2 regions of the Streptomyces sp. NPDC017520 genome follow, and region 1 is predicted to be linked to the other one. Evidence: riboswitches for the same ligand, from Rfam matches in the RefSeq annotation. Region 1 holds a riboswitch; the other holds the start of a gene.
The links. A riboswitch is a leader RNA that binds a small molecule or an ion and turns the genes downstream of it on or off. The one in region 1 is predicted to bind glycine.
Positions count from the first base shown of each region.

Region 2: it holds a riboswitch for glycine, as region 1 does, so the genes downstream of both, gcvT (glycine cleavage system aminomethyltransferase GcvT) here and gcvP (aminomethyl-transferring glycine dehydrogenase) in region 1, are expected to answer to the same signal.

Region 1 is NZ_JBIRKB010000014.1:172,810-177,217, forward strand. It holds gene gcvP (aminomethyl-transferring glycine dehydrogenase) at 1-2,521, opposite strand, end outside; glycine riboswitch at 2,715-2,812, opposite strand; gene ACH4KB_RS28975 (PRC-barrel domain-containing protein) at 2,945-3,316, shown strand; gene ACH4KB_RS28980 (DNA polymerase IV) at 3,238-4,408, opposite strand, start outside.
Region 2 is NZ_JBIRKB010000001.1:622,545-626,952, forward strand. It holds gene glyA (serine hydroxymethyltransferase) at 1-298, opposite strand, end outside; gene gcvH (glycine cleavage system protein GcvH) at 318-695, opposite strand; gene gcvT (glycine cleavage system aminomethyltransferase GcvT) at 904-2,028, opposite strand; glycine riboswitch at 2,203-2,300, opposite strand; gene ACH4KB_RS02780 (AAA family ATPase) at 2,476-3,168, shown strand; gene ACH4KB_RS02785 (enhanced serine sensitivity protein SseB) at 3,239-4,009, shown strand; gene ACH4KB_RS02790 (enhanced serine sensitivity protein SseB C-terminal domain-containing protein) at 4,283-4,408, shown strand, end outside.

The DNA.
Region 1 (4,408 bases):
AGTCGATCAGACGCTTGGCCACGTCGTCGATGGAGACGCCGGTCGCCTTGGAGATCGGGCGCAGGTCCACGATGCACTCGTGCGCGACCAGACCGGCCGGACCGTTGTACAGGATCGGGAAGTGCGGCTCCAGCCGCTTGGCGATGTAGTTCGCGGCCAGCACGGCGACCTGCGTGGCCCGCTTGAGCCCCTCGCCGCCCATCAGACGGACGTACGCCCACGAGATCGGCAGAATGCCCGCCGAACCCCACGGGGCGGCCGAGATCGGGCCCACACCGGTCTCCGGGCCCGCGGCGGGCTGGAGGGGGTGGTTGGGGAGGTACGGGGCGAGGTGCGCGCGGACACCGACCGGGCCGACGCCGGGGCCGCCGCCACCGTGCGGGATGCAGAAGGTCTTGTGCAGGTTGAGGTGCGAGACGTCGCCGCCGAACTTGCCGGGCTTGGCGAGCCCGACCAGCGCGTTGAGGTTGGCACCGTCGACGTAGACCTGGCCGCCCGCGTCGTGCACCTCGCCGCAGATCTCGGCGACGTGCTCCTCGAACACACCGTGCGTGGACGGGTAGGTGATCATGAGCACGGCCAGCTCGTCGCGGTGCTGCTCGATCTTGGCACGCAGGTCCGCGACGTCGACCTCGCCGTCGTCGGCGGTCTTCACCACGACGACCTTCATGCCCGCCATGACGGCGCTGGCGGCGTTGGTGCCGTGCGCGGAGGACGGGATGAGGCAGACGGTGCGCTGGTCGTCGCCGTTGGCCCGGTGGTACGCGCGGACGGCCAGCAGCCCCGCGAACTCGCCCTGGGAGCCGGCGTTGGGCTGGAGGGACACCGCGTCGTAGCCGGTGACCTCGGCGAGGCGCTCCTCCAGCTCACGGATGAGGGTGAGGAAGCCCTGCGCCTGGTCCGCCGGGGCGAAGGGGTGCAGCGCGCCGAACTCGGGCCAGGTGACCGACTCCATCTCGGCGGTCGCGTTCAGCTTCATGGTGCAGGAGCCGAGCGGGATCATGCCGCGGTCCAGCGCGTAGTCGCGGTCGGCGAGCTTGCGGAGGTAGCGCAGCATCGCGGTCTCGGAACGGTGCTGGTGGAAGACCGGGTGGGCCAGGATGTCGTCGGAGCGCAGCAGCCCCTCGGGCAGCACGTCGGCGACCGTCGCGTCCAGCGCCTCGATGTCGCCCTCGGCGCCGAAGGCGGCCCACACGGCGGAGATCTGCGCGCGGGTGGTGGTCTCGTCGCAGGCGATGGATACCTGGTCGGCGTCGACGAGGCGGAGGTTGACCCCGCGCTCGCGGGCGTCGGCGACGATACCGGCGGCCTTGCCGGGCACGCGCACGGTCAGGGTGTCGAAGAACGCGCCGTGCACGACGTCCACGCCGGCACTCCGCAGGCCGTCGGCCAGGATCGCAGCGAAGCGGTGGGTGCGCCGGGCGATCGTCCGCAGCCCGTCGGGACCGTGGTAGACCGCGTACATCCCGGCCATGACGGCAAGCAGGACCTGCGCCGTACAGATGTTGCTGGTGGCCTTCTCGCGGCGGATGTGCTGCTCGCGGGTCTGGAGGGCCAGGCGGTAGGCCTTGTCGCCGTCGGCGTCGACGGAGACGCCGACGAGCCGGCCGGGCAGGGAGCGGGCGAACTTCTCGCGGACCGCCATGAAGCCGGCGTGCGGACCGCCGAAGCCCATCGGGACGCCGAAGCGCTGGGTGGTGCCGACCGCGATGTCGGCGCCGAGCGCCCCGGGCGAGGTGAGCAGCGTGAGGGCCAGCAGGTCGGCGGCGACGGTGACGATCGCGCCGAGCTCGTGGGCCTGCTCGATAACGGGCTCGATGGCGCGCACGGCACCGGAAGCGCCCGGGTACTGGAGCAGGACGCCGAAGACGCCGCGCTCGGCGATCCCGGCGGGGATGCCGTCGCTCAGGTCGGCGACGACGACCTCGACACCGGTGGGCTCGGCGCGGGTCTCGATCACCGCGACGGTCTGCGGCAGGGTGTCGGCGTCGACCAGGAAGACACCCTTCTTGACCTTGCCGACGCGCCGGGCGAGGGCCATCGCCTCGGCGGCCGCGGTGCCCTCGTCGAGCAGCGAGGCGCCGGAGGTGGGCAGCCCGGTCAGCTCGGCGACCATCGTCTGGAAGTTGAGGAGGGCCTCCAGGCGGCCCTGGGAGATCTCCGGCTGGTACGGCGTGTAGGCCGTGTACCAGGCGGGGTTCTCCATGACGTTGCGCAGGATGACGGGCGGCGTGAAGGTGCCGTAGTAGCCGAGGCCGATCATCGGGGCCAGCACCTCGTTGCGGTCGGCCAGCGACCGCAGCTCGGCCAGGACCTCCGCCTCGGTGCGCGCCGAGGGAAGGTTCAGGGCCTCCGCGCTCTTGATCACGTCGGGCACCGCGGCGGCGGTGAGCTCGTCGAGGGAGCCGTAGCCGACCTGGGCGAGCATCTTCGCCTGGGCTCCGGCGTCGGGCCCTATGTGGCGCTGCTCGAACGGAATGCCCTGCTCCAGCTGGGAGAGCGGAGTGCGACGGGGGGTCATGGTGGAGGCCTCCTGGTCTGTCACGACCTGCGAGGGGCACCACGGCGCGGGTGCCCGAACGGCCTCCCCCTCTGTCATCTCAACCTGAGAGCTTCACCGACGCGCCCGGGGGCGTGCCGACTTTCACCGTCGGTGAGGGTCGAGTCCGCCCGGGCCTGCGCCCGCACGGAATCGCCCTGCTTTCCAGAGTGACCTCGTCCGTGCGGTACGGGGGCCTGAGAGATTCCGGGGAGGAGTTGCTCCTTCGGCGCCTCCGGATTCTGCACCGGAGGACTCTCCCGCACGGGGTCAGCAGCCACAGCCAGCCTACCAGCGGCCACCGCGCCGGAGTTCTCGAGTGGCCGACGCCACGGATCTGCACTTGTGTGGTGCTGGTGGAGCGACAGCGTCCACCCTGAGCAGTTGCGACCAGTGGGAGGCACCGTGCAGACCGATATCGATCCGCGCCGCCTGATCGGCCGCAAGGCATTCGATCGCAAGGGCGCCAAGATCGGAACGGTGGATGAGGTCTATCTCGACGACGCGACGGGGGTGCCCGAATGGGCGGCCGTCCGCACCGGCCTGTTCAGCAGGGACGCCTTCGTCCCCCTGGAGCCCAGCGAATTCGTCGAGGACGCGCTGCGCGTCCCCTTCGACCGCGCGTTGATCAAGGGCGCGCCGGACTTCGGCGTCGGCCGGCACCTCTCGCCCGAGCAGGAACTGCAGCTCTACCGCCATTACGGACTGGACTCCCCGCCCCCGGCGGAGTCGGCACCCGATCGGGACTTCGGCAGGCTGGCGGGCCAGGAGGAGTAGTCGGCCGCTTCACGGACGAGCGGCAGCGGGTCGGCGGGCCGCAGCAGCGGATCGTCGATGCGGAACGTCAGCACCCGGCCGGGTGCGCTCCACGGTTCCTCGAACCGGACGGTGACCCGGCCCACGCCGCTCCCCTGCACCCAGCCGTGCCCGTGCTCCTCGTGGTGCACGTCGTGCCCGGCGGGCCAGCGCCGGGCGGCGAGCAGCTCCGCACTGTCCTGCTCGGGCTCGGCCGCCACGTCCTCCTCGTCGCCCTCCGCCGGAGCCCGGTGCTCCTCCTGGGCCCGCTGAGCGAGCTCCCGGGCGTCGGCGGCCTGGGCGAACAGGTCCTCCTGGGTGTAGTCGGCCAGCCCCGTCACACCGACCCCCAGCAGCCGTACGCCCCCCGTGGTGTCGACGGACTCCAGCAGCCGCCCCGCCGCCTCACGGACCACCGTGGGGTCGTCGGTGGGGCCTCGGAGCGTCTCGGAGCGGGTCAGGGTGGAGAAGTCGTAGCGGCGCACCTTCAGCACCACCGTGCGGCCCGACCGGTCGGCGGCGCGCAGCCGCTCCACGCACCGGACGGCCAGCCGCTCCACCTCGGCCCGCACCCGCACGCGGTCGTGCAGGTCCACGTCGAAGGTGTCCTCCACCGATACGGACTTGGCGTCCCGCTCGGCGACCACCGGCCGGTCGTCGAGCCCCAGCGCCATCCGGTAGAGCCCGTGGCCGTGGGCCTTGCCGACCAGCCGTACGAGCTCCGCCTCGCCCGCCTCGGCCAGATCGTGGACGGTGGTCATCCCGGCACGTCTGAGGTGGTCGCCGGTGGCCGGGCCGACCCCCGGCAGGATGCGCACGGACATGGGGGCGAGCAGCTCCCGCTCGGTGCCGGGCTCGATGAGCAGCAGCCCGTCGGGCTTGGCCTCCTCGGAGGCGATCTTGGCGAGCATCTTGGAACCGGCCAGCCCGACGGATCCACTGAGGCCGGTCACCGCGCGGATGGCCGTCCGCAGCCCTTCACCCGTCGCACGGGCCGACGCCGCGTCGTCGGCCGTCCCGCCGGCCTCCAGGTCCACGAAGGCCTCGTCCAGGCTGAGCGGCTCCACCAGGGGC
Region 2 (4,408 bases), on a different contig from region 1:
GGGCGCCGGAGTGCGGCTGCACGTTCGCGGCCTCGGCGCCGAACAGGGCCTTGATCCGGTCGATCGCGATCTGCTCGACGACGTCGACGTGCTCACAGCCGCCGTAGTAGCGGCGGCCAGGGTAGCCCTCGGCGTACTTGTTGGTGAGGACGGAGCCCTGTGCCTCCATGACGGCGACCGGAGCGAAGTTCTCCGAGGCGATCATTTCGAGGGTGGACTGCTGACGGTGGAGCTCGGCGTCGACAGCGGCGGCGACGTCCGGGTCCAGCTCGTGGAGGGAGGAGTTCAGAAGCGACATCAGGGGGTCCCTTAAGGTCTCAGTTGCCGGAGAACGCGGTGTACTCGTCGGCGGAGAGCAGGTCGGCCGGCTCCTCCGCGACGCGCACCTTGAACAGCCAGCCGCCCTCGAAGGGAGCGGAGTTCACCAGCGAGGGGTCGTCCACGACGTCCTGGTTGGCCGCCGTCACCTCACCGGTCACCGGCGAGTACAGATCGCTGACGGACTTGGTCGACTCCAGTTCGCCGCAGGTCTCGCCCGCGGTCACCGTGTCGCCGACCTCCGGGAGCTGGGCGTAGACGACGTCACCGAGCGCGTTGGCCGCGTACTCCGTGATGCCGATGGTGGCCACGCCGTCCTCGAGGGCCGACAGCCACTCGTGCTCCTTGCTGTACCGCAGCTGCTGGGGGTTGCTCATGACCTGAATTCTCCTGTACGCGGGGGAGTGCTGATGAACGGTGGTCTTACGGTGTGAGACGGAGGTACGTCACTTCTGTGACGTCTGCTCCGTGACGTCTGCTCCGTGCGTCTGCTCCGTGCGTCTGCTCTGTGACGTCCGCGCGCGTCGCTTCGGAACGCCTGCGCGCGGTCGGGAAGATCCGGTTACCGCCGGTCCTTCCGGAATATCACTTCTGGCGCTTGTAGAACGGCAGCGCGACGACCTCGTACGGCTCGTGTGTGCCGCGGATGTCCACGCCCACGCCCTGGGTGCCCGGGGCGGCGAAGGCCGCGTCCACGTAGGCCATGGCGATCGGCTTGCCCAGCGTCGGGGACGGGGCGCCGGAGGTGACCTCGCCGATCACCTTGCCGTCCGCGACGACCGGGAAACCGGCGCGCGGGACCCGGCGGCCCTCGGCGATCAGCCCGACCAGCTTGCGCGGCGGGGCGGTCTCGGCGCGCTCGGCGGCGGCGGTCAGGGCCTCGCGCCCGACGAAGTCGCCCTCCTTCTCGAACTTCACGACCCGGCCCAGGCCCGCGTCGAACGGGGTGAGCGCGGTCGTCAGCTCGTGCCCGTACAGCGGCATGCCCGCCTCCAGGCGCAGCGTGTCCCGGCAGGAGAGCCCGCAGGGGATCAGGCCGTGCGGGGATCCGGCCTCGGTCAGCGCCCGCCACAGCTGCTCGGCGTGGTCGGGCGCGACGAACAGCTCGAAGCCGTCCTCGCCGGTGTAGCCGGTACGGGCGATGAGCGCCGGGACCCCGGCGACCGTGCCCGGCAGGCCCGCGTAGTACTTCAGCCCGTCCAGGTCGGCGTCGGTGACGGCCTTCATGATGGCGGGCGACTCGGGTCCCTGGACCGCGAGCAGCGCGTACGCGTCCCGGTCGTCGCGCACCTCGGCGTCGAAGCCCCCGACCCGGGCGGTCAGCGCGTCGAGCACGACCTGCGCGTTGCCCGCGTTGGCGACCACCATGTATTCGGGGGCCTCCGTCTCGCCCAGGCGGTAGACGATCAGGTCGTCCACGATCCCGCCGTCCTCCTGGACGATCATCGTGTAGCGGGCCCGGCCGTTGCCGATGGTGGCGATGTTGCCCACCAGCGCGTAGCTCAGGAAGGCGGCGGCCCCGGGCCCGGTGACGGTGATCTCGCCCATGTGCGACAGGTCGAAGAGACCGGCCCGGGTGCGTACGGCGTTGTGCTCGTCGCGCTCACTGGCGTACCGCAGGGGCATGTCCCAGCCCGCGAAGTCGGTCATGGTGGCGCCGAGCGAGCGGTGCAGCGCGTCGAGGGCGGTGAGACGGGGGGCAGTGCTCATGGATACGGCTCCAGGGCATGACGACGTCAGGACGAATCCTCCCCATCTGTCATCGGAACCTGAGAGGTTCGCCGATAGCCCCCGACGGGGTATGCCCTTGGAGGGCGCCCCGGATCAGGGGGCTCGGCTTGCACCTTGGGTGGAGCCGCGGAACGGCTCGCTTTTCAGATCTGCCTCATCCACGCGGTACGGGGCCTGAGAGATTCAAGGGAGGATCTTGCTCCTTCGGCGCCCGGCTCACACTGTGGCCGGAACTCTCCCGCGCGGATTCGAACGGCCGGTATGCAGTTGGCGGGGTCATCATCGCACGCATGGGGGGAGAGTGGGGGGTCCGGCCCCCACGCAGGTGAAGACGGCGACGACAGGCCCTGTGCCGCTTGTGCCCCATTGCCTTTTCTTTACACTTCAGGGGCAGGCGTGGGGGACACGACGGCAGGGGGATGGGCGATGACGTTGCAGCGGTCGGCACCGACCGCGGGGGTCGCGCACGGCGCGATGCCCGCACAGCCCGGCGCTCCCGCGCGGGAGCTGCTGACGGAGGGCGCGCCGGTGGTACGCGACCTGCGCGGGCGCACCGCCTGCGGTCCGTACAGCCTCGATCTCACCGCCGGTGACGTCGTCGTGGTCTCGGGCCTTCCGGGCAGCGGGAAGTCGACCCTCATCCGGCGGGCCGCGCAGGGCCGCGCCATCGACTCCCAGAACACCCGCGACAGCTGGGCCGCCGCCCTGCCCCGCTTACTGCCCTACGCCCTCTACCGGCCCCTGGTCCGCGCCGCGCACTACCTCGGCCTCTGGAACGCCCTGCGCTCCGGTGAATCCGTCGTCGTGCACGACTGCGGCACCCAGACCTGGGTGCGCCGCTGGCTCGCCCGGCACGCCGTGAACCGGGGCCGCACCCTCCATCTGATCCTGCTCGACGTGACGCCCGAGGTGGCGCGGCAGGGGCAGCGCGAGCGGGGGCGCGGCGTCTCCGGCTACGCCTTCGCCCGTCACCGGCACGCGGTCGCCCGGCTGCTCCGCGACACCGAGCAGGGGCTGCTGCCCGCCGGCTGCACCTCCGCGGTGCTGCTGGACCGCACGGCGGCGGGAGCGCTCGACCGGATCTCCTTCACGGCCGCCGAGACCTCCACCCCCCGCTGACGGTTAAGGTGCTGGCCGGAGCAGAGGCCGCCGCGCGCGGCCGAGGCGGTGGAGAGAGGGCACAGAGGCAGTGGACATTCCGGCACCCGCACCGGCACACCCCCAGCAGGGGTGGCCCGCCAACGAGCTCGAAGAGGTGCTGACGGCCTCGCTCGGCGTCCCCGACGCGGGCGGCCGCCTCGTCGAGGTGCTCGGCCGCAGCTCCGTCTGGGTGCCGCTGCCGAACGGCGGCACCCCCGCCAGCGCGGACCTCGACCTGCCGATGATGGAGATCGACGGCGCGGCCTTCGTCCCCGTCTTCAGCTCCGAGGCCCAGTTCCTCAGCTGCGTCGGCGGCCACATGTCCTTCACCGTCGCGCCCGCCCGCGACTTCGCCCGGGGGCTGCCCCCGCAGGTCGGCATCGCCGTGAATCCGGGCGGGGCGGTCGGCATACCGCTTCCGCCGCCCGCCGTCGCCGAGCTCTGCCGGGCCGGCCGCACCGCCCTGGACGGGTCCGCCACCGGCGGCCGGGTCCGGCTGTTCGAGCCGGACTGGCAGCACGACCCGGTCGACTTCCTCACCGCGGTCTCCGAGGAGTTCGAGGCCTCCGCAGTGGTGAGCACCGCACGCCGGGCGCTGGCCAGCATCGAGGGCGGCGACCCGGTCCTCTTCGTCGGCGTCGAGTTCGCCACCTGGGACGGCGCGGGACAGAGCGCGCCCATGGACGCCATCGGCCGCGCGCTCGGCCGGGTCCAGGTGCCCTGGCCGGTCAACCTGGTCCTGCTGGATGTGGCGGAGGACCTCGTCGGCGACTGGATGCGGGAGAAGGTGCGCCCGTTCTACCGACGCGAGGGCCACTGATCTGCCGACGCGAGGGCCACTGACCCATGGGTACGACGCCCACGGGTACGACGCCCACGGGCGACCACGGTAGGCGGCCGGGGGACGGCGCCGCCGGACCGTGGCGTCAAGTCGGTGTCAGAAGTGGCGCATAAGCTGGTTTGATGGCGGGGTCGCTCCCGTGCGCCCGGGAGCGGTGGCGCGAACGCGACGGATCGACACGCGACGGATCGACGAGGGGCGGAACCCAGGGTGAGTGCGTCAGGCACTGCGGCGGCCGGGAAGGTCGAGCACATGCTGCGCCAGGTGACCCCCGGGCGTTACGACGCCTACGAGGCGCTGCTCGCCGCGGTCGCCGAGGGCCGGATCTGGATGCTGCTCTGGCACGGCACGGCCGGCTCACCGGACGCCCAGTACGGG